3 regions of the Streptosporangium sp. NPDC048886 genome follow, and region 2 is predicted to be linked to each of the others. Evidence: riboswitches for the same ligand, from Rfam matches in the RefSeq annotation. Region 2 holds a riboswitch; each other region holds the start of a gene.
The links. Region 2 has a riboswitch for cobalamin ahead of metE (5-methyltetrahydropteroyltriglutamate--homocysteine S-methyltransferase). Riboswitches for the same ligand answer to the same signal wherever they lie in the genome.

Region 1 (7,193 bases), on a different contig from region 2:
GCTCCAGCGCGGCGGCGCTGCGGGTGGTGCCCAGCCGTGCGGCGAGCTCCGGCACGCCCGGCTCGCCCAGCGTGCAGATCACCTCGTTGCCGGCGGGCAGGCGGCGGCGGGTCACCCCGGAGGCGACCATCATCGCGTCGCACAGCACCGGCGCGCCCGCGCGCAGGGCCGCGCGCGCCGAGGCCACGACGCCGGGCGACCAGCCGAGGTCGGCGACCAGGTCGACCATCCCGCAGGCGTGGATCATCCGGACCGCCACCTGGGCGACGTCCGGAGGCAGGCCGCTCAGATCCGTCTCGGCGCGGATGGTGGCGAAGGAGCGGCGGTAGATCTCCGCGCCGTCGCGGACGTAGTCGGTCACGATCCCCCTCTGGCGGCCGTCACCGCGGCCGTGGTCTCTTCGATGTCCGCACAGTTCAGGCTCCGGCCGTCGAGGTCCACGCGGTAGCCGTCGCCGGTGGCGACCACGTCCGCGACCCGCCCCCGGGGGCGACCGCAGCGCCTGTCGCAGCCCGCCCAGTGCACGGGGAGCGTACCGGTGCGCGGCCGGTCCGCCGCACGGGGGGCGACCGTCCCCGGCGTCCCGGCGGCCCCGTCCCCGGCGGGCACGGTGGCGTGGGCCGCGTCGGCCTGCACGTCGGCCAGGGACTTGGCGCAGCCGGGACGGCCGGTGCAGGCCGTCACGCCGATCCACGGGGAGCCGGGGTCGGTGACCAGGCCGGCCTCCGCCAGCCGGGCGAGTGCCCGGGGGAGGTCCACGCGGGCCAGACCGGGCAGGACCACGCCCCGCCACGGCGTCAGCCGTACCCCGTCGGCGCAGGCCAGGCCGGCCAGGAGCTCCGCCTGGGCGGAGGACAGCCGGCCCAGCGGCACCGCGACGCCCAGGGCCACCCGTCCGCCGGGCTGCCGGACGGCTCCCACCGGTCCCCCCGCCACGGCCGGCGGCGGGGTCCGGAGGCGTCCGGCGGGCGGGCGGAGCCGTACCGGGCCGGCCGCTCCGGTCTCCAGGGCGGCGCGGACCCGGGCCGCGACCGGCTCGGCGCCGCCGGGCAGCTCGCCGATCCGCCAGGCGTGCACGCCCCGGGCGGCGAGCTCGGCCAGGAACGCCTCGGCCGCGGCGAGCAGGGCGGTGACCGCCGAGGTCACCGGCACGCGCAGGCCGCTGTCGGCGCCCGCGAGGACGAGGGCGGCCTCCTCCGGGCCGGTCGGCAGCATCCCGGCGTCGGGGCCGAGCCAGGCCACGTCCCCCCGGCCGTCGTCGAGGGCGAACAGGAACCGTCCCGGCAGGCCGGCCAGGCCGGGCCGGGCGCACAGCCGCAGGTCCAGCTCGGAGACCAGCGGGCCGACGTCGAGGGTCCCCTCCGCGTCGCAGCCGGTCAGCGGGGAGGCCAGGATGTTGCGGATCCGTTCGTGGGTGGGCGAGGGCAGCAGGCCGGCCTCCGCCATGCGCGCCGCGAATCCGTCCCCCTCGCCGAGCCCGCGCACCTGGACGTTCGCACGGGAGGTCAGCTCGATGACGCCGGTCCCGTGGACGGCCGCCGCGCCGGCGAGTCCGCGCAGCTGGGAGGCCGTCAGCCGGCCGCCGGGGACACGGATCCGCGCCAGGCCGCCGTCGGCCGCGGCATGCACCTGAAGCGCCCCGGGACATGCGTCGAGTCGCGATCGTCCGGAAAAGTCGCCAATGACCACGGAGAGGATGTTAAGCCAGTTTCTTGCAATGAACGGGGCTGCCGTAGTCTGATCGTTGGCGACGGCAAGGGAGGAAGCCGGTGTGAATCCGGCGCGGTCCCGCCACTGTGACCGGGGAGCGAACCCCACTCAGGCCACTGTCCGGAGACGGACGGGAAGGCCGGGGGGAGCGTCGATCCGGGAGCCAGGAGACTCCAGCCGTCGTAGCCGACGACGACCCGGGGCGAGGACCCCGAGGGAGGAAGCCCTGTGCGCTTTTCGCCGTTCCCGGGCCACCCCGTGGCCCCGCCGAGCCGTACCATGCCGCCTCCGCGGGGGTGTGGCGCGTGATCCTCCTGCTCTCGACCTCCGACACCGACCTGCTCAGCGCCCGCGCGAGCGGCGCCGGCTACCGGCTGGGCAACCCCGCCCGGCTCGCCGCGGCGGACCTGCCGCCCCTTCTCGACGGCGCCGACCTGGTGGTGGTCCGGCTGCTCGGCGGCCGCCGCGCCTGGGAGGAGGGCCTGGACGCCCTGCTCGCCGGGCCCCGGCCCGTCGTCGTGCTCGGCGGCGAGCAGGCGCCCGACGCCGAGCTGATGGAGCTGTCCACGGTTCCCGGCGGGGTCTGCGCCGAGGCGCACGCCTACCTCGCCCACGGCGGCCCGGCCAACCTCACCGAGCTCCACCGGTTCCTGTCCGACACCCTGCTGCTGACCGGGCACGGGTTCGCCGCACCCGCCCCCACCCCCGGCTGGGGGGTGCTGGAGCGCGTGGCCCGCCGCGAGGACGGGCCGGTCATCGGCGTGCTCTACTACCGGGCCCACCACGTCGCCGGGAACACCGCGTTCGTGGAGACCCTCTGCTCGGCGGTCGAGGACGCGGGAGGCCGGGCGCTGCCCGTCTACTGCGCCTCGCTGCGCAGCGCGGAGCCCGGCCTGCTGGAGGTCCTGGGCACGGTGGACGCCTTGGTGGTGACCGTGCTCGCGGCCGGCGGCACCCGCCCGGCCACCGCGTCGGCCGGCGGCGACGACGAGGCCTGGGACGTCGGCGCGCTCGCCGGGCTGGACGTGCCGATCCTGCAGGGCCTGTGCCTGACGAGCAGCCGGTCCACCTGGGAGGACAGCGACGACGGCCTGTCCCCGCTCGACGCGGCGACCCAGGTCGCGATCCCCGAGTTCGACGGCCGGATCATCACGGTGCCCTTCTCCTTCAAGGAGATCGACGACGACGGGCTGACCGTCTACGTCGCCGACCCGGAGCGGGCCTCCCGGGTGGCCGGCATCGCGGTACGGCACGCCGCGCTCCGGCACATCCCGGCCGGTCAGCGGCGGATCGTGCTGATGCTGTCGGCCTACCCCACCAAGCACTCCCGGATCGGCAACGCCGTCGGCCTGGACACCCCGGCGAGCCTGGTGCGGCTGCTGGCGGTGATGCGCGAGCGGGGCTACGACATCGGCGCCGAGGGCGAGCTGCCGGGCGTGACCGAGCAGGACGGCGACGCGCTGATCCACGCGCTGATCGCGGCCGGCGGGCAGGACCCCGACTGGCTCACCGAGGAGCGGCTCGCCGGCAACCCGGTGCGCATCGCGGCGGGCCGGTACGCCGAGTGGTACGGCACGCTCCCGGCGGACCTGCGCGCCGGGATGGAGGAGCACTGGGGGCCCGCGCCGGGCGAGCTGTTCGTGGACAGCTCGCACGACCCGGACGGCGAGATCGTGCTGGCCGCGCTGCGCGCCGGGAACGTCGTGGTCATGGTGCAGCCGCCGCGCGGCTTCGGCGAGAACCCCATCGCGATCTACCACGACCCCGACCTGCCGCCCAGCCACCACTACCTGGCGGCCTACCGGTGGCTGGCCGACGGCTTCGGCGCGCACGCCGTGGTGCACGTGGGCAAGCACGGCAACCTGGAGTGGCTGCCCGGCAAGTCGGCCGGGCTGTCGGCCTCCTGCGGCCCCGACGCCGCGCTCGGCGACCTGCCGCTGATCTATCCCTTCCTGGTCAACGACCCCGGCGAGGGCACCCAGGCCAAGCGCCGCGCTCACGCCACCCTGGTCGACCACCTCGTCCCGCCGATGGCCCGCGCCGACACCTACGGTGACATGGCCCGGCTGGAGCAGCTTCTCGACGAGCACGCCTCCATCGCCGCGATGGACCCGGCGAAGCTCCCCGCGATCCGCGCCCAGATCTGGACCCTGATCCAGGCCGCCCGGCTCGACCACGACCTGGGCATCGAGGACCGCCCGCACGACGCCGAGTTCGACGACTTCCTGCTGCACGTCGACGGCTGGCTGTGCGAGGTCAAGGACGTCCAGATCCGCGACGGCCTCCACGTGCTGGGCGCCGCCCCGGAGGGGGGGACCCGCGTCGACCTGGTGCTCGCGATGCTCCGGGCCCGCCAGATGTGGGCGGGCGCGCAGGCCCTGCCCGGGCTCCGCGAGGCGCTGGGCCTGACCGAGGACGGCACGGCCGGCCGGATCGGCACGGACGGAGCCGAGACCCTCGCCCGGGCGCTGGTCGAGGCCATGGAGGAGCGGGCCTGGGACCCGGCCGCCGCCGCCGAGGCGACCGCCGCCGTCCTGGGCACGGCCCCTTCCCCGGCTCAGGCCCCCGCGGCCGACCCCGGGCTGGTGGAGCGGATCCTGCGGTTCGCGGCCGCCGAGGTCGTGCCCCGGCTGGCGCGGACCACCGACGAGATCGACGCGATCCTGCACGCCCTCGACGGCGGCTACGTCCCGGCGGGGCCGAGCGGGTCGCCGCTGCGCGGGCTGATCAACGTGCTCCCCACCGGCCGGAACTTCTACTCGGTCGACCCCAAGGCGGTGCCGAGCAGGCTCGCCTGGGAGACCGGGCAGGCGATGGCCGACTCCCTCCTGGAGCGCTACCGGGCCGACACCGGCGACTGGCCGCGCTCGGTCGGGCTGTCGGTGTGGGGGACCAGCGCCATGCGCACCGCCGGGGACGACGTGGCCGAGGTGCTGGCCCTGCTCGGCGTGCGGCCGGTGTGGGACGAGGCGTCCCGGCGGGTCACCGGGCTGGAGGCGATCCCCGCGGCGGAGCTCGGCCGTCCGCGCGTGGACGTCACGGTCCGGATCAGCGGCTTCTTCCGGGACGCGTTCCCGCACGTGGTGGCCCTGCTGGACGACGCGGTGCGGCTGGCCGCCGGGCTGGAGGAGCCCGCGGAGCTCAACTACGTCCGGGCGCACGTGCTGGCCGACCGGGAGGTCCACGGCGACGAGCGCAGGGCCACCATGCGGATCTTCGGGTCCCGGCCCGGGGCCTACGGCGCGGGGCTGCTGCCGCTCATCGACAGCCGTAACTGGCGCGACGACGCCGATCTGGCCGAGGTCTACGCGGTGTGGGGCGGCTTCGCCTACGGCCGGGGCGTCGACGGGGTGCCGGCCAGGCAGGACATGGAGGCGGCCTACCGGCGGATCGCGGTGGCGGCCAAGAACGTCGACACCCGCGAGCACGACATCGCCGACTCCGACGACTACTTCCAGTATCACGGCGGCATGATCGCCACCGTCCGCGCCCTGACCGGGAAGGCGCCGGCCGCCTACATCGGCGACAGCACCCGCCCGGACGCGGTCCGCACCCGGAGCCTGTCGGAGGAGACCTCCAGGATCTTCCGCGCCCGGGTCGTCAACCCCCGCTGGCTGGCCGCCATGCGCAGGCACGGCTACAAGGGAGCCTTCGAACTCGCCGCCACCGTCGACTACCTGTTCGGCTACGACGCCACCACCGGCGTGGTCGCCGACTGGATGTACGACAAGCTGGCCGCGACCTACGTGCTGGACCAGGAGAACCAGGACTTCCTGGCCACGTCCAACCCGTGGGCGCTGCACGGCATCGCCGAGCGCCTGCTGGAGGCGGCGGAGCGGGACATGTGGGAGCACCCCGACCCCGACGTCCTGCGCGGCCTCCAGGAGGTCTACCTCAAGTCCGAGGGAGATCTGGAGGACGGCGCCTGATCCCGCGGGGGCGGCTCTCCGGCCGCTCCCGCCCGCCGGTGACGCGTCCGGGCCGCTCGCGAGGAGTGGTCCGCGCGGCCGGAGGCCGGCGGCCGTACCCTCCGTGGTTCTCAGATGGCGAGGACGGTCAGCGCGGCCTCCACGGCGGCGGCCTTGACCTCGTCGAACGGAAGGTCGGCGTGTTCCACCACGCAGTCCGACATGCCGCCGAGCGCCACGGTCGCGTGGATCTGCGCGACCGTGGAGGGGGCGGGGCCGAGCAGGAGCGTGGTCAGCCGCTTGCGCCACTCCCACATCCGGTCCATCAGGTTGAGCTCGACCAGCGTGGCGGGCGCGTGCAGGACCACCACGATCACCTCTCGGTGCCGCCAGACGAGGTCGAAGTAGTCTTCGAGCAGCCGCCGCCCGTCTCCGGGCCCGCGCTCGGCCACGAACCTCTCCAGGTCGTCGATGAGCGGCTGGATGATGCTTCTGACCAGGTCTTCCCTTGACTCGAAGTGATAGTAGAGGGCCGGTTTGGTGATGCCGAGCCGGTCGGAGATCTGCTTCAGGCTGGTGTTCTGCACGCCCTGCTCCAGGAAGAGCTCGCGAGCCACCGCCTGGATGCGCGTCTTGGTGTCCGAAGGCCTCGCCATGGGTCCAAGCGTAGCGCTTACCTATCGTTAAGTAAGCCCTTGCGTCCAGCCGCGACCCGTGCTTACCTATCGTTAAGTAAGTAATTTACCTTCCGTTAAGTAAGGGAGTGGCGTATGCGTATCCTCATCTCCGGCGCCAGTGTCGCCGGTCCCGTCCTGGCCTACTGGCTCAACAGCTACGGCTGCGCCGTCACCGTGGTGGAGCGGGCCCCTGCGCTGCGCAAGGCGGGCGGGCACGCGGTCGACCTGTTCCGCCCGGCGATGGACATCATCGACAAGATGGGCCTGATCAAGCCGGTCCAGGCCAGGAGGACCGGCACCGAGTGGCTCTCGTTCCGCGCGGAGAACGGCGACCGCCTGCACGAACTGGAAGTCGGCAAGCTGATGAGCATCGTGTCCGACCGGCACGTCGAGATCATGCGGGACGACCTGGGCGAGATCCTCTACGACGCCACCCGGCACGACGTGGAATACCTCTTCGGCGATTCCATCGCCGCCCTGGCCGAGACCGCCGACGGTGTCGACGTCACCTTCGAGCGGGGGCCCGCCCGCAGGTTCGACCTGGTGATCGGGGCCGACGGACTGCACTCCAACGTCCGGCGCCTGGTCTTCGGCGAGGAGTCGCGCTTCTCCACCTGGATCGGCGCCTACCTGGCGGTCATGTCGATCCCCAACTACCTGGGCCTGCGCGACCGCATGGACGGGATCACGGGCGTGAACAGGATGGTGGGCGTGTACGGCGGAGCGCACATGGACGACGCCCGCGCGGTCTTCATGTTCCGCCCCGACGCCGAGCTCGACTACCACCACCGGGACGTCGACCGGCAGAAGGAGCTGCTGCGCCGGCACTTCTCCGGGCTGGGCTGGGAGGTGCCCCGCCTGCTGGGCGAGGAGCTGGAGCGCGCCTCGACGTTCTACT
Region 2 (7,193 bases):
ACGCGCGCCTGGTCATCGGCGTGGAGAACCCGCGCGCCACCGTAGCGCTGATCGAGTCGTCACTGGCCGCGTAGCCGTAGTCGAAGTCGCCGCGACAGCACGGTTGAACGTCACAGATCCCTGAAGGGAGCCTGCGGATCGTCCCGATCCGCAGGCTCCCTTCAGACGGTCTTGCCCCGAGTGTGTTCCGCCTCGCGTCGGATCAGGTAGTGCACGTGCTCGGCGCGGGCGTCGTAACGCCACCGGTAATCGGCGCCGCGGGAGCCGCGGTCAACCCGCGCAGCCGAAGATGGTGGAGATCATCCCGCGCACCGCGGCGAGCTGAGCCTCCGGCAGATCGCCCACCTTGCCCTTTAGCCGTACGGCCGCCACGGTGGATATCCGATCGATCATCGCGGCCTGGCCGTCGCCGACGTCGATCACGAACGCGGTCAGCGCGTGCGCCATGTCGGCGAGCTCGACATGTGCGGTGAGCACGTTGTCCCCGTACAGCGTGTGGTAGAAGTCGCCCGAGACGATCAGCCGAACCTCTTCGCGGTCGCCGAGCTGGACCGACCACAACTCCCCGAATCGGTGACTCACGTGGCCTCGCCCGTGCGGCGTTCGTCGACGGCCCGCATGGTGTCCTCGGCGAGAATGCGATCGTCGGCTTCTTGCCCGGCGACCGCGCCGGCGCCGTACACCGCGGCGCGGGCGGCGGTGCTATGGGTGGCGGCGATCTCGCGGAGGGCGCCGCGCTCCAGGACGGTGGAGACGCTGAGCCCGTGCTCCTCGGCGTGCTTGCGTACCGCCTCCAGGATCCACGGGGCGATGCTGACGGACGTTCTTCCCTTAGCCATGGTTCGTATGCTCCGCGCCGGTGTGTTAATAGTGCTACCACTTGTAATACGTGGGCTCATACTCCATTCCATTTTCAGGGGTCCCGGTAGTACTGGCCGTAAATCCAACGAAAGGACAGTGAGGCCCGATGAGCGGCCTCACCCTCGAGGAGCACCCTGAGGAGCACATGGTGCGCAGCCGCGCTAGGGCGGCCATCTTCAATTCGGCCTCCTGCTCCCGAACGTGTCCCTAGCCCCAAAGTAAGCCGATCCGCGCAGGTCAGCCGACTTCCGAGAAGATCATGTTCTCGGAAGCGGAGACAGTCACGACTTCTGAGAAAACGCACGGCTGAGAAGCAAACCCCAGCTCGGCGCCTCCGCGAACAGGGCCGCGTCGCTAGTTGGCGGCTGAGGCCACCTTCGGGAGGAGGACGCCGTGCAGGAATCCCGCCACAAGCTCGCTAGGGATGTGTGCCACGGCAAGCGCGGCACCATCCACCAGGCGTACCGCGACGGGATGGAGGACCAGCTCGGCGCGCTCGGCCTGGTCCTCAACGCCATCGTGCTCTGGACCACGAAGTACATCGACGCCGCTGTCGCCCAGCTCCAGGCGGAGGGCCACGAGATCCGAGAGGAGGACATCGCCCGGCTCTCCCCGCTCAAGCACAAGAACCTGAACCTGCTCGGCCGCTACAACTTCACCGCCTCCACCCCGGCGGTCGGCGCCTGCGCCCGCTGCGCGACCCGGACGCGCCAGAGCTGGACGAGGACGACGACGGGGACGGCCCGGACTAGTCGTGGCCGACCAGGGCGGTGGTGAGTTTGCGGGCCCTCGCCTTGGTCAGCCGCTTCGCGGCCGTCGCCCACCGCTGCCGGGGGCCCGAGGGGCGATGTCGCTGCCCTTGATCACCTTGGCGAACTCCGCGTCGAACCGCTCCGTGCCGACCTTCTCCGCGAGCGTGGTCAGGTACTTCACCTGCGTGTCCGTGGCCGGGTCGGTCTTCGGCTGTTTCCGCCGCTCATGCGCAGGGGCGGAGATCTGCTTGTAGTGCTCCTTGCGGGCCGCTTCCGACTCCGGGCTGCGGCAGGTGATGTGCACGGACTCGTACCAGGTCTGGGCGTCAGGCTTGCCGGTCACCGCTTCCCACAGCGTGTCCGCGGTCAGCTTCTCCTCGTCCACGCCCTCGGTCAGGCCGGGGCCGACGGGTCCGTAGTAGCCGGTCCTGCCCCGGGGGATCACTGTGAACCCGGCCGGGATAGCGTGGGCTTCGAACCTCGACCGCCGCCCATACGGTGGCCTTCAGGTCGTGGAGAACTGGAACTCGGCGAACACCGTGCTGCACTACGGCAAGGACGGCACGCTGACCAGCCCGGACAAGGAGCACGCAGAGGACCTCGATGCTCGCGCTCCACCTTCTCCAGTCCAGCCTGGTCCACATCAACACCCTGCTGCTTCAGCGCGTTCTGGCGAAGAAGCTCTCGGACGAGGACCGGCGCGGGCTGACCGCGCTCTTCTGGTCGAACATCAACTCGTACGGCACGTTCCGGCTGGAGATGGACAAGCGGCTCGACTTCGCCCTGCCCACCGTGCCCCATCCCCGGACACCGGCCAGCGCTGCCGGCCAACCGGCAACGGAGTCCCGCTATGCCCGCTAACAGGGGTGCTGGTAAGAACCGAGTCGCGCGCCCCAAACGCGCGGCATCGTCGCAGGTGACTGCACGTGACCGGGATCCCGACCGAGATCCACAGGCCGGTGGTGCCAGGCGTTTTCACGCCCGCTCTGGGGCACGTCATCCGCCCGCGGCGTCCTCCGCCTCCCAGCGCAGCAGGTCGCCCGGCTGGCACTTGAGTACCTCGCAGAGCGCGGCGAGCGTCGCGAAGCGCACCGCCTTAGCCCGGCCATTCTTGAGTACCGCCAGGTTGGCGGGCGTGATCCCTACGCGGTCCGCGAGGTCGCCCACGGACATCTTCCGTCTGGCCAGCATCACGTCGATGTCGACGACGATCGGCATCAGATCACCTCGTCCAACTCGGCCTGCATCTGCGCCGCTTCGATGTCGCGCGCGACGGCCTGGGCGAGCAGCATCCGCAGCACGAGCACGATGAGCGCGACCCCCAGGATGGCCAGGCCGACCCCGCCCATGATGACGGTGACGCCCGGGTCGGCCCGCTGGTCCGGCGCGTTGAGGGCCGTGACTGCGAACCACAGGAGGGCAGCCGCCACGATCGCGCCGATCACGGCGTCCACGTACCGGAAGGCGGCGTGGGAGAACACGGTTCCGCGCCGCACCATCGTCACCAGCCGCCATACGCTGACCAGGGCGACCTGGACCGACACCATGCCCAGGATCGTGATCACGCGCAGCGGGGTCAGCGGGAGCGACCCGTCCTCCGGGTCGCTCCCGCTGGCCAACACCCACACCATCAATGCCTGTACGGACACGGTGCCGGCGAGCACCACCACGAGCACGGCGCGAAGCGCACGCACTGCCAGCTTTCCCATGACCCATCCTTCCATCGAGTTACGATGAAAATCTATCGAATCTCGATAGGTGAAACAAGGGCTGAGCCAGACCGCCTAGCCCTCCGGGGCCCCGGTAGCAATGGGGAATTTCCAACGGGTATCCAGCTCAGAGCCCCAATTGAGAGCATTGAGAGCCTGGAAGACGGGCCGCCGACCTGGATATCCGTTGTTTCCTGCACCGTTGCTACCGATGTTCCTCAGACCCCTGACCGGCGACGATGCCGCGCGTTTGGGGCGCGTGACTCGGTTCTTACCAGCACCCCAAGACGCAGCAGGGCCGTCAGCGCGGAGGATCTTCCGACGCGGGGACGTTTCCGGGCTCGCGAGCGCGTACCGATGCCATGCGCGTTCGCTCCATCCTCGTGGACAACACGGATCAACCCGCGGCCGGTATCCTGACTCCCGGATCAGCGCGCGCCATCCGGCCTTCCCGGCTTTCGCCAGTGGCTGTCGATGTCGCGATGACGCACTTCCCGGTCACAGTGGCGGGACCGCGCTGGATTCACACCAGCTTCCCTGCACCGCGGGCCTTGCCCACGAACATATAGTTGGACGTCCTAGTAAGTCCAGAGCGGCACCCGCCATCGGGCCCAGAACGATCACCCGGCCCGTACGGCGCGGAGTCCCTGTCGCCCGAGAGGGACCGAACAGCGCTTAGGCTGGAGCCGCAGTCGGTTCGCCCTGTCCTCCAGGCAGGCGCGTCGTAAGAGGGAACCCGGTGCGGCAATGCTCGCCTGCTTGGCTCGCGAGCCCGCCAATTCCGGGACTGCCCCGCAGCGGTGAGTGGGAACGACCGCCGTCAAACGCACTGGGTCCGAACAGCCGGACCGGGGAAGCGACGGCCAGTAGATGCCCGGGTGAGAACCCGGGCGTGCCCGCGAGTCCGAAGACCTGCCACTGCCCGCGCGCGCGGTGACTTCGGTGACCTCGAGGGCGGGTCGGCGGCACGAGCGGGCACTGGATCAAGATGCCCGCCGGTCAGCTGTTCCTTCGCGCCCGTGAGAGCACCGGGGTCCTCCATGACTCGCGAAGGAGAGTTTCGTGGCTGAGACTTCCGCCACCCCCGCATCACTGGCCACCGTCCACGGCTATCCACGCCAGGGACCGGACCGCGAGCTGAAGAAGGCGGTCGAGGGCTACTGGGCGGGCCGCGTCACCGCCGACGAGCTGCACGACACCGCGGCCCAGCTGCGCCGCGACAACTGGCGCCACCTGACCGCCTCCGGCGTGCACGAGGTCCCCACCGGCGACTTCTCACTGTATGACCACGTCCTGGACACCACCGTCATGGTCGGCGCCATCCCCGAGCGTCACCGGGCCGCCGTGGAGGCCGACGCCCTGGACGGCTACTTCGCCATGGCACGCGGCACACAGGACGTCGCTCCGCTGGAGATGACCAAGTGGTTCGACACCAACTACCACTACCTGGTGCCGGAACTGGGGCCGGACACCGTCTTCACCGCCGATCCGGCCAAGCAGGTCGGCGAGCTGCGCGAGGCTCTCGCACAGGGGCACAACCCGCGTTCCGTGCTGGTCGGCCCGGTGACGTACCTGCTGCTGGCCAAGCCCGCGCCCGGCGTGGACCCCGGCTTCGACCCGATCACCCTGCTGGACCGGCTGCTGCCGGTCTACGTGCAGCTGCTCGCCGCCCTGCGCGCGGCGGGCGCCGAGTGGGTACAGCTGGACGAGCCCGCCCTGGTGCAGGACCGCGACCGGGCCGTGCTGAACGCCGCGGCCCGCGCCTACCGGGAGCTCGGCTCCCTGGCCCACCGGCCGAAGATCCTGGTCGCCAGTTACTTCGACCGGCTGGGAGAGGCGCTGCCGATCCTGGCCGAGGCGCCGATCGAGGGGCTGGGCCTGGACTTCACCGGCCCGGCCGCGGCGAACCTGAACGACCTGGCCAATGTGGGCTGGGCGGTCGGCAAGCGTCTGATCGCGGGCGTCGTGGACGGCCGCAATGTGTGGATCAACGACCTGGAAAAGTCGCTGACCACCCTGGCCACCCTGCTCGGCCTGACCGACCGGGTGGATGTAGCGGCCTCCTGCTCGCTGCTGCACGTCCCGCTGGACACCGCCCTTGAGCGCGGGGTGGATCCGCAGGTCGGCCGCTGGCTCGCCTTCGCCCGGCAGAAGACGGCCGAGATCGTCACTCTGGCCAGGGCGCTGAGCGAGGGCACCGGCGCCATCGCTGGGCAACTGGCTGCCAACCGGGCCGATCTCGCCTCACGGGCGGCCTCGGCGCTCACCCGCGACGCCGCCGTACGGGCCCGGAGCGCGGCGGTCACCCCGGCCGACGCACGCCGCTCCCAGCCCTATCCCGAGCGGGCCGTCGCGCAGCGCGCCCGCCTCGGCCTGCCGCTGCTGCCGACGACCACCATCGGCTCCTTCCCGCAGACCGCCGAGCTGCGGGTGGCCCGCGCCGACCTGCGCGCGGGACGCATCGACGCCGCCGCCTACGACGAGCGGATCGCTGCCGAGATCCGCTCGGTCCTCCTCTTCCAGGAGGAGGCGGGCATCGACGTCCTGGTGCACGGCGAGCCCGAACGCAACGACATGGTCCAGTACTTCGCCGAGCAGCTCAACGGATACCTGGCCACCCAGCACGGCTGGGTCCAGTCCTACGGCACTCGCTACGTGCGGCCGCCGATCCTGGCCGGGGACGTCTCCCGCCCCGCGCCCATGACCCTGCGCTGGACCCGCTATGCCCAGTCCCAGACGACGCGCCCGGTCAAGGGCATGCTCACCGGGCCGGTCACCATGCTGGCCTGGTCCTTCGTCCGCGACGACCAGCCCCTGGCCGAGACTGCCCGCCAGGTGGCGCTGGCCCTGCGTGACGAGGTCGCCGACCTGGAGGCCGCGGGCACCGCCGTCATCCAGGTCGACGAGCCCGCCCTGCGCGAGACCCTGCCGCTGCGTGCCGCAGACAGGGTCGGCTACCTGGCCTGGGCGGGGGAGGCCTTCCGGCTCACCACCGGCGGGGTGCGGGCCGACACCCAGATCCACACCCACATGTGCTACGCCGAGTTCGGCGAGATCCTGGCCGCCATCGACGACCTGGACGCCGACGTGATCAGCCTGGAGGCCGCCCGCTCCCACATGCAGGTCGCCCACGAACTGGCCGGGGCGGGATATCCCAGGGAGGTCGGCCCGGGTGTCTACGACATCCACTCCCCGCGCGTCCCCGATGCCGGGGAGGTCGCGTCCCTGCTGCGTAAGGGGCTCGACGGCATCCCGGCTGAGCGGTTGTGGGTCAACCCCGACTGCGGGCTGAAGACCCGCGGCTGGCCCGAGGTCCGAGACTCCCTGGACAACCTGGTCGCCGCGGCCCGCGAGATCAGAACCGAGGTGGCCGGCCAAGAGGCCCGCTGACGAGTACCGGGCCTGGTGTGACAGTCCACGCCAGGCCCGGTCGTCTTTCGCGCGTTGGCCGGCCGATGGCTAGCCTGATCATCGTGTGCGGCGAAAGGACAGCCATATGGGCAAGATTCCCAAAGCGCAGCACGTTCGAATCGGCGAGCACGACATGGTGGCATTGAGCCCTGACGATTACGACCGGTTGCACGCGGTTCGTCGTCAGATGGGTGCGCAGTCCGCGCGCATGCGGGTCCTGAAGTCCGAGTTGAACTGGGTCTGGGGTCGTCCGGCCCCGGAGCCTCGTCAACGCCGCCGCCGTTTTACCTGCCTGCTTTGAGGAACGAAGCACTAATGCCTTTGACATGGGATGGGAGGGCACGATGGAAGCGTTCCGAGACGAGACGTATCGTCACGAAAGGACGCGACCAAAGGAAGGCCACATGCCTCGGCGCGCGCACATCGCCATGGTCAGCATCCCCGCCCCGGGCCATGTGAA
Region 3 (7,193 bases), on a different contig from region 2:
TGCTCGTCGCGTTCGGGACGCCGAGGACGGCGGGGATGGCGTGCTCGCGGGCGACGATCGCGGCGTGGGAGAGCACGCCTCCGGTTTCGGTGATGACGCCGGCGGCGATGCGCAGCAGCGGCGTCCAGGCGGGGTCGGTGAAGGGGCAGACGAGGATGTCGCCCGGGTGCACGCGCGCGAAGTCGCCGGGACCGCGGACGATTCTCGCGGTGCCGGTCACGGTCCCGTGGCTGCCTGGTGTCCCGGTGAGTGTGGCGGCCGGGGTGTCCGAGGCGCTGGAAGGCGCTGCCGGCGGTGGGGGTGCGGCGGTGACCGGCCGTGCTTGCAGAACCCAGGTGCGGCCGTCGGCGATCGCCCACTCGATGTCCTGCGCTCCACCGAGTGCGGCAGCAATCTCCTTGCCCAGCTCGGCGAGTTGCGTGGCGGTCGCGTCGTCGATCGCCGGTTGCTCCCGGGCACGGGCGGGCACGTCGCCGATGACGAGCCGCGTGCCGCGCCGGTCAAGGCGGGTCCGTTTGTCTGCGACGGTGCGGGTGACCGACCCGTCCTCGGCGACGCGGTAGGCGTCAGGGGTGACCATGCCCCCGACGACGCTGGGGCCGAGGCCCCAGGACGCCTCGATCTCGGTCGTGCCGTCCGGGTCCGCGGGTGTGAACATGACCCCGGACACCTCGGCGTCCAGATGGCGTTGGACGAGGACGGCCATCACAAGATCGTCGGAAGGCTGGTCGTCGCGGCCGTGGGCCCCCCGGTAGTCGATGGCACGTGGAGAGAACAGCGAGGCCCAGCAGGCGCGTACGGCATCGGCGACCTCGCTGACCCCGTGCACGGCGAGAAAGCTCTCGTGCTGACCGGCCGCCGATGTCTGAGCGGTGTCTTCGTTCGCTGCCGAGGACCTTACCGCCACGGGCGGATCGCCGAGCTCGTCGAGCGCGCGTCCCAGCGCGTCGATCACGGTGGCGTGGACCGGACGGGCCCCGATCACCTGCCGAGCCGCGTCGAGATCGTCCGACTCGCCGGCGAACCGCCCGGGGTCCAGGTCACGGACAGCCGCGAGGTAAGCGGCGAACGAGACGACGAAGCCGTCAGGGACCGGCAGACCCGCGCGGAGCAGCGTGCCGAGTGCGCCGGCCTTGCCCCCGCAGGTATCGGCGACGGCCTCCATGAGGGGTACGATCATCCATCCCTACCTTTCAACAGAATGTTGACGACGCTCCGTCGATTGTGGATCATGAGTTGCATGCCACGCAAGCAGGACATCGCTCACGCCATGCACGCCGACCACGCCCAGGCCCACCGTGAGCAGGACGCGCGTGAGCGTCTTCTGCGCCTGGGCGCGGACGCGCTCGACGCCCGTCCGTGGCGGCCCCCGCCCGTCCCGCCGTCGGCGGTCGACCTCGCGCAGTTCGCCGTCTGGCGCTGCGCCGACCTGGACCGGGAGGACATCCTGAGCGCGCTCGCTCTCCTGCCCGCCGCGCGCGCCGAGGTCGAAGGGCTCGAAACCGCCCTGCTGTTCACGGCCCGGAGCGCAGGACTGACCTGGGCGCAGATGGCGCACGCGATGGGATTCAACTCCCCGCAGGCGTGCCAGCAGCACTACACCCGCCTGGCGGCACGACAGGACGCCGACTCGTGACGCGGGACTCCTCGCCCGGCCTCCTGGTCCTGCACGCCGTGCGTGTCACCGGCTTCGCGGACACCCCGGTGATCGCTCGTCGCTACGGGCTCGACGCGGCCGAGACGGAAGAGGTGCTGCGCGACGCCGAGGCACGGGGATGGGTTGAGCACACCGCTTTCGCCGGCACCGGAGGCTGGTCGTTGACAGGATCGGGCCGAGCCGAGAACGAGCGCCGGCTCGCGGCCGAGCTCGCACGCGTCGGCGGTGCCGACGAGGTCCGTGACGTCTACCGCGAGTTCCTCCCGCTGAACGCTCTCCTGCTACGAGCCTGCACCGACTGGCAACTCCGGCCCACCGCCGGCGACCGGCTCGCCCTCAACGACCACTCCGATCCCGCCTGGGACGCCAGAGTCCTCTACGAGCTCGCCGGCATCGGCCGCGCACTCCCGCCACTCGCGGACCGGCTCGGGGACGTTCTCGCGCGGTTCCGCGGATACGACACGCGATTCACCACAGCCCTGGCGCGCGCCCAGGCCGGGGAGGGCGCCTGGGTCGACCGCACCGACGTCGACTCCTGCCATCGTGTCTGGTTCGAGCTCCACGAAGACCTCATCGCCACGCTCGGCCTCGACCGGCACGCCGAACCCTGACCCCACGCTCCGCCGTCCCGCATCCACGATGGCCCTCTGGTGCGCCCGCCAGGTGCACCACCGGCCACCTGCCGGGTGCACCACCGGCCACCTCACTCCGTAGGCGGGTCACCGAGCCGGCCCCGGTCGGCCCGCCGGCCCTCCTCCCACGCCCCGGGCGGTCTCGGGCGGGCCTGCACGGCACCGCGCACCGCCTTGGACCCCTTCGCCGTACGGGCGCCGGGTGGCATCCCGGGGCACGGCGAAGGTATCCGGTCACCACGCCGGCTGGCTAGAATCCCGCTGTGGATGGTTCGTCCGCGCCCGGCCGGGTGCGGACGTCGTAAGAGGGAACCCGGTGGAAATCCGGGGCTGCCCCGCAGCGGTGAGTGGGAACGACCGCCGTCATACGCACTGGGCCTGTGGTCTGGGAAGCGACGGCCAGTAGGTCACGCCTGATCCAGGTGTGGTGCCCGCGAGTCCGAAGACCTGCCTCCGCCCGTGCGCCGACCGGTGCACGGTGGTCCGCGGCCCCGTGGGAGGGCCTGGGACGCGCCCGCGGGACCTTCCTGCCGTGCGCCTCTTCCTCCTGCCCGGCCGCATCCTGGCAATAGCGAGGGAAGCTGCCATGACAACGACGATCCTCGGGTATCCGCGCGTCGGCGCGCACCGAGAGCTCAAATTCGTCACCGAGGAATACTGGGCCGGCCGGGTCGGCGCAGCGGAACTGCAGTCCACGGCCTCGACGCTGCGACGGGCGGTGTGGACCGAGCTGCGGGACGCCGGCCTGGGGACGATCCCGTCGAACACCTTCTCCCTCTACGACCACGTGCTGGACACCAGCGTCATGGTCGACGCGGTCCCTGACCGGTACCGGACGCTGTCCGGTCTGGAGCGGTACTTCGCGATGGCGCGCGGCGCCGCGGACATCCCGGCGTTGGAGATGACCAAGTGGTTCGACACCAACTACCACTACATCGTCCCCGAACTCGCGCTGGACGCCCGTTTCCGGCTCGCCGACGGCGCGCGAGCGAAGCCCGTGGCCGAGTACCTCGAAGCCAGGGCCCTGGGGATCGAGACCCGGCCGGTGCTGGTCGGCCCACTGACCTACCTTCTGCTGGCCAAGGCCGCGCCGGGCTCGCCTGAGGGGTTCGTGCCGCTGGATCTTCTGGACGCCCTGGTGGAGGTCTACGCCGAGCTGCTGGAACGGCTCGCGGGAGCCGGCGCGCAGTGGGTGCAGCTGGATGAGCCCGTACTGGCCGGGGATCTCGGCGCGCGGGAGGTCGAAGCACTCGAGCGGGCCTACGGCCGCCTGGGCGGGCTGGCCAGCCGCCCGAGGATCCTGCTGGCCACCTACTTCGGCACCGTCGCGACCGAGGCGTTGAAGGTGGTGGCCTCCAGTGCGGTCGAGGCGATCGGGCTGGACTTCGTCTCCCGTCCAGACACCCTGGACGTGGTGGCCTCGGTCGGCGGGCTGCCCCACAAGACCGTCGTCGCCGGCGTGATCGATGGCAGGAACGTGTGGCGGGCGGATCCGACGCGGGCGAAGTCGACCTACGCGGTGCTGCTCGGGCTGGCCGGACAGGTGCAGCTGAGCACGTCCTGCTCGCTGCTGCACGTGCCCGTCGACCTCGACAGCGAGTCGTCTCTGGAGCCGGCGGTCCGGGCGCGGCTGGCGTTCGCGCGTCAGAAGGTCGCCGAACTGGTGGCACTCGACGCCGAGGTCTGCTCCGATGCCCCGCAGGCGGCGCCGGTCCCCGCCGCGGGTGTCGACGCCGAGGTCCGGGCCAGGCTGGAGGTTCTCGGCGACACCCGGCGGGCCGATCGCAGGACCCGCTTCGCGGCTCAGCGGGCGGAGCTCGGCCTGCCCGACCTGGCCACGACCACGATCGGATCGTTCCCGCAGACCGCCCGGATCCGCAGGACCCGCGCCGACCACAAGGCCGGCCGGATCGGCGACGCCGCCTACACCGAGGCGATGCGCGCCGAGATCGGGCAGGTGATCCGGCTTCAGGAGGACCTCGGCCTGGACGTTCTCGTGCACGGCGAGCCCGAGCGCAACGACATGGTCCAGTACTTCGCCGAACAGCTGTCCGGCTACGCGGCCACAGACCACGGCTGGGTCCAGTCCTACGGGACACGCTGTGTCCGCCCCCCGATCCTGCACGGCGACGTCTCCCGCCCCGAGCCGATGACGGTGAAGTGGACGGCCTATGCGCAGTCCCTGACGGCCAAGCCGGTGAAGGGCATGCTGACCGGCCCGGTGACGATGCTCGCCTGGTCCTTCGTCCGCGACGACCAGCCGCTGCCGGAGACCGCACGCCAGGTCGCCCTGGCCCTCCGCGACGAGATCGCCGACCTGGAGGCGGCCGGGATCGGCATCATCCAGGTGGACGAGCCCGCGCTGCGGGAGCTCCTGCCGCTGCGCAGGGCTGACCAGGAGGCATACCTCGCCTGGGCGGTGGCGGCCTTCCGGCTCGCCACCTCGGGGGCGGCGGTCTCCACCCAGATCCACACGCACATGTGCTATTCGGAGTTCGGTGAGATCATCACCGCGATCGCCGACCTCGACGCCGACGTCACCAGCGTCGAGGCGGCCCGTTCGAGCATGGAGCTGGTCGCCGACCTGCGCGAGGCCGGATACGCCAACGGGATCGGGCCCGGCGTGTACGACATTCACTCGCCACGGGTCCCGACGGTGGGGGAGATGGAGGCCAACCTGCGCCGCGCCCTGAAGGCCGTCTCGGCTGACCGGCTCTGGGTCAACCCCGACTGCGGCCTGAAGACCCGTGGTTACGCCGAGACCGAGGCGGCCCTGGCCAACATGGTCGCGGCCGCGCGGAACGTCCGGGCCGCCGGCTGACCCGCCGGCGGCCGCCCCTTTCAGCGGGGCGGCCGCGGTGTCGGCGCCTCGGACCCCGGCGCCGTCTCCACCGCGGCGGCCGTCGACCTGTACGTCGACGGCCGCGTTCCGGTGGAGATGGTGGCCGCAGCGGCGGTAGAGGTCGGCCCACTCCTCCCGGGTGAGCTGCCGTCCGCTCGCCACGACCTCCGCCAGTTCCTCGAAGTAGGCCTCGCGCGGGGCGCCGGGGGCGAACAGGACCAGCATCGAGGCGGGCCCCTCCCGATTGTTGAACCCGTGGATCCCGCCCGGCGGGACGGAGAGCAAGTCGCCCGGCGCGGCGTTCACCAAGCGTTCGCCGTCGTAGAGCCCGACCGTGCCGGACAGGACGAGAACGACTCCGACATCGTCCTGTGGAAGTGCGCGCCCAGGCCGCTGGACTCCCTTCCCGTGTCCCGTCGGTAGAGCCCGTACTGCCCGCCGGTGGACTCGCCCGTGGCCAGGTAGTGCACGTTCGTTCGCCCACCGATCACCAGGTCAGGCGCGGAGCCGTCCTTCCGCGATCTGCCGCCGACCTCACCCTCGTCCCCGTGGAAGACACGACATGCCGACCTCCTCGTCACTTGCTCCTACCGGCTGCCGGGCCGCGTGTGCGCGACACTGACAGCGTTCTCGCCGTGGCCATGAAGCCCACCTCCCGAGCGGGCGTCGGACCCGTCAGGACTGCCGGAGCGCCGCTTCAACCGGCTCAAGCAGTTCCGCGCCCTGACCACCCGCTGCCTCAAACGCTACATCGCCCGCGAGCTCTACAAGATCATCATGGCGCCCTGCTGTACTTGACATCCATAGGGGCGTCAAGACCGCCGGTTCCTACACCGCCGTGATCACCGTCGCATCCATGCTGCTCCGGCTGTAACCCACGCCTTTGAAACAGGCCCCATGCGTAGGCGGCGCCCACGTCGTCATCCCGGTCACCGGGGCGAGGCGTGGGCGGTTCGGCCTGCTGGAGTGTCAACGCGTCGGCAGGGGCCCAGGCTCAGCGGCTCACCGTGGTCTCCCGCTCCATATACGACAGCTTCTCGGGATTGCGCAGGGCGTAGAGCCCGGTGATGAGGCCGTCGTCGATACGTACCGTCATGACGGTGTCGATGCCGCCGTCGAGCCGGACGATCAGTGCCGGGTGGCCGTTGACCTGTACCGGCTGTAGCGACGCCGCGGGAGTGATCCTGCCCAGCACGTGGGCCACCTGGCCGGCCCCCACGACGGGCGCCAGCGCGGCCTGTTTGACTCCGCCGCCGTCGGCCAGCAGGACGACGTCCGGGGCGAGCATGTCGAGCAGGCTTTGCAGGTCGCCCGTCTCGATCGCCCGTTGGAACGCCTCGAGCGCGTCGCGGGTCTGGGCCGGGGAAACGGCCCCGCGTGGTCGGCGCGCGGCGACGTGTGCCCGTGCCCGGTGGGCGATCTGGCGGACCGTGGCCGGGCTCTTGTCGACGGCTTCGGCGATCTCGTCGTAGGCCAGGTCGAACACCTCGCGCAGCACGAACACCGCCCGCTCGGTCGGCGTGAGCGTCTCCAGCACCAGCATCATCGCCATCGAGACGCTGTCGGCCAGCTCGACGTCCTCGGCCACGTCGGGCGTGGTGAGCAGTGGCTCGGGCAGCCAGGGGCCGACGTAGGACTCCTTGCGCCGGCCGAGGGTACGCAGCCGGCCCAACGCCTGCCGGGTGGTGATCCGGACCAGGTAGGCGCGCTGGTCCCGCACGGTGCTCAGGTCGACGCCCGCCCACCGCAGCCAGCTGTCCTGCAGGACGTCCTCGGCGTCGGCGGCCGAGCCGAGCATCTCATAGGCAACGGTGAACAACAGGTTGCGGTGGGCGACGAACGCCTCGGTGGCCGGGTCCACCACAGAGTCCACAGCCGAATCCGCAGCGGACTCCACCGCGGAGTCCGTGGCGGAGTTTTCAGCGGAGTCGGTGCGGTCGCTCCAGGCGAGCGGCCCGGCTGTGTCCGTCGGTCTCTCGCTGCGCCCGTTCATCGCCCGCTCCCACCTGTCGGCTCTCAACTGTGTCACACGCACAAGACACCGCTCTCACCCGCTGTGTGA

Region 1: linked by a shared signal. The riboswitch ahead of cobN (cobaltochelatase subunit CobN) and the one ahead of metE (5-methyltetrahydropteroyltriglutamate--homocysteine S-methyltransferase) in region 2 are both predicted to bind cobalamin.
Region 3: linked by a shared signal. The riboswitch ahead of metE (5-methyltetrahydropteroyltriglutamate--homocysteine S-methyltransferase) and the one ahead of metE (5-methyltetrahydropteroyltriglutamate--homocysteine S-methyltransferase) in region 2 are both predicted to bind cobalamin.

The regions. Positions count from the first base shown of each region.
Region 1 is NZ_JBVJHH010000036.1:28,351-35,543, reverse strand. Features, by position in the region: gene ACZ6R6_RS35490 (precorrin-8X methylmutase) at 1-361, opposite strand, end outside; gene ACZ6R6_RS35485 (precorrin-3B synthase) at 358-1,629, opposite strand; cobalamin riboswitch at 1,713-1,901, shown strand; gene cobN (cobaltochelatase subunit CobN) at 2,016-5,639, shown strand; gene ACZ6R6_RS35475 (TetR/AcrR family transcriptional regulator) at 5,750-6,274, opposite strand; gene ACZ6R6_RS35470 (FAD-dependent monooxygenase) at 6,389-7,193, shown strand, end outside.
Region 2 is NZ_JBVJHH010000050.1:49-7,241, reverse strand. Features, by position in the region: gene ACZ6R6_RS41465 (hypothetical protein) at 1-74, shown strand, start outside; gene ACZ6R6_RS41460 (hypothetical protein) at 271-582, opposite strand; gene ACZ6R6_RS41455 (hypothetical protein) at 579-839, opposite strand; partial or broken gene ACZ6R6_RS41450 (Tn3 family transposase) at 1,255-1,613, shown strand; gene ACZ6R6_RS41445 (hypothetical protein) at 1,660-2,058, opposite strand; gene ACZ6R6_RS41440 (Tn3 family transposase) at 2,217-2,474, shown strand; gene ACZ6R6_RS41435 (helix-turn-helix domain-containing protein) at 2,610-2,831, opposite strand; gene ACZ6R6_RS41430 (DUF2975 domain-containing protein) at 2,831-3,322, opposite strand; cobalamin riboswitch at 3,712-3,884, opposite strand; cobalamin riboswitch at 4,017-4,239, shown strand; gene metE (5-methyltetrahydropteroyltriglutamate--homocysteine S-methyltransferase) at 4,385-6,712, shown strand; gene ACZ6R6_RS41420 (hypothetical protein) at 6,819-7,034, shown strand.
Region 3 is NZ_JBVJHH010000022.1:147,710-154,902, reverse strand. Features, by position in the region: gene ACZ6R6_RS27070 (PEP/pyruvate-binding domain-containing protein) at 1-1,180, opposite strand, end outside; gene ACZ6R6_RS27065 (DNA-binding protein) at 1,241-1,636, shown strand; gene ACZ6R6_RS27060 (transcriptional regulator) at 1,633-2,268, shown strand; cobalamin riboswitch at 2,541-2,758, shown strand; gene metE (5-methyltetrahydropteroyltriglutamate--homocysteine S-methyltransferase) at 2,876-5,110, shown strand; gene ACZ6R6_RS27050 (RNA polymerase sigma-70 factor) at 6,126-7,004, opposite strand.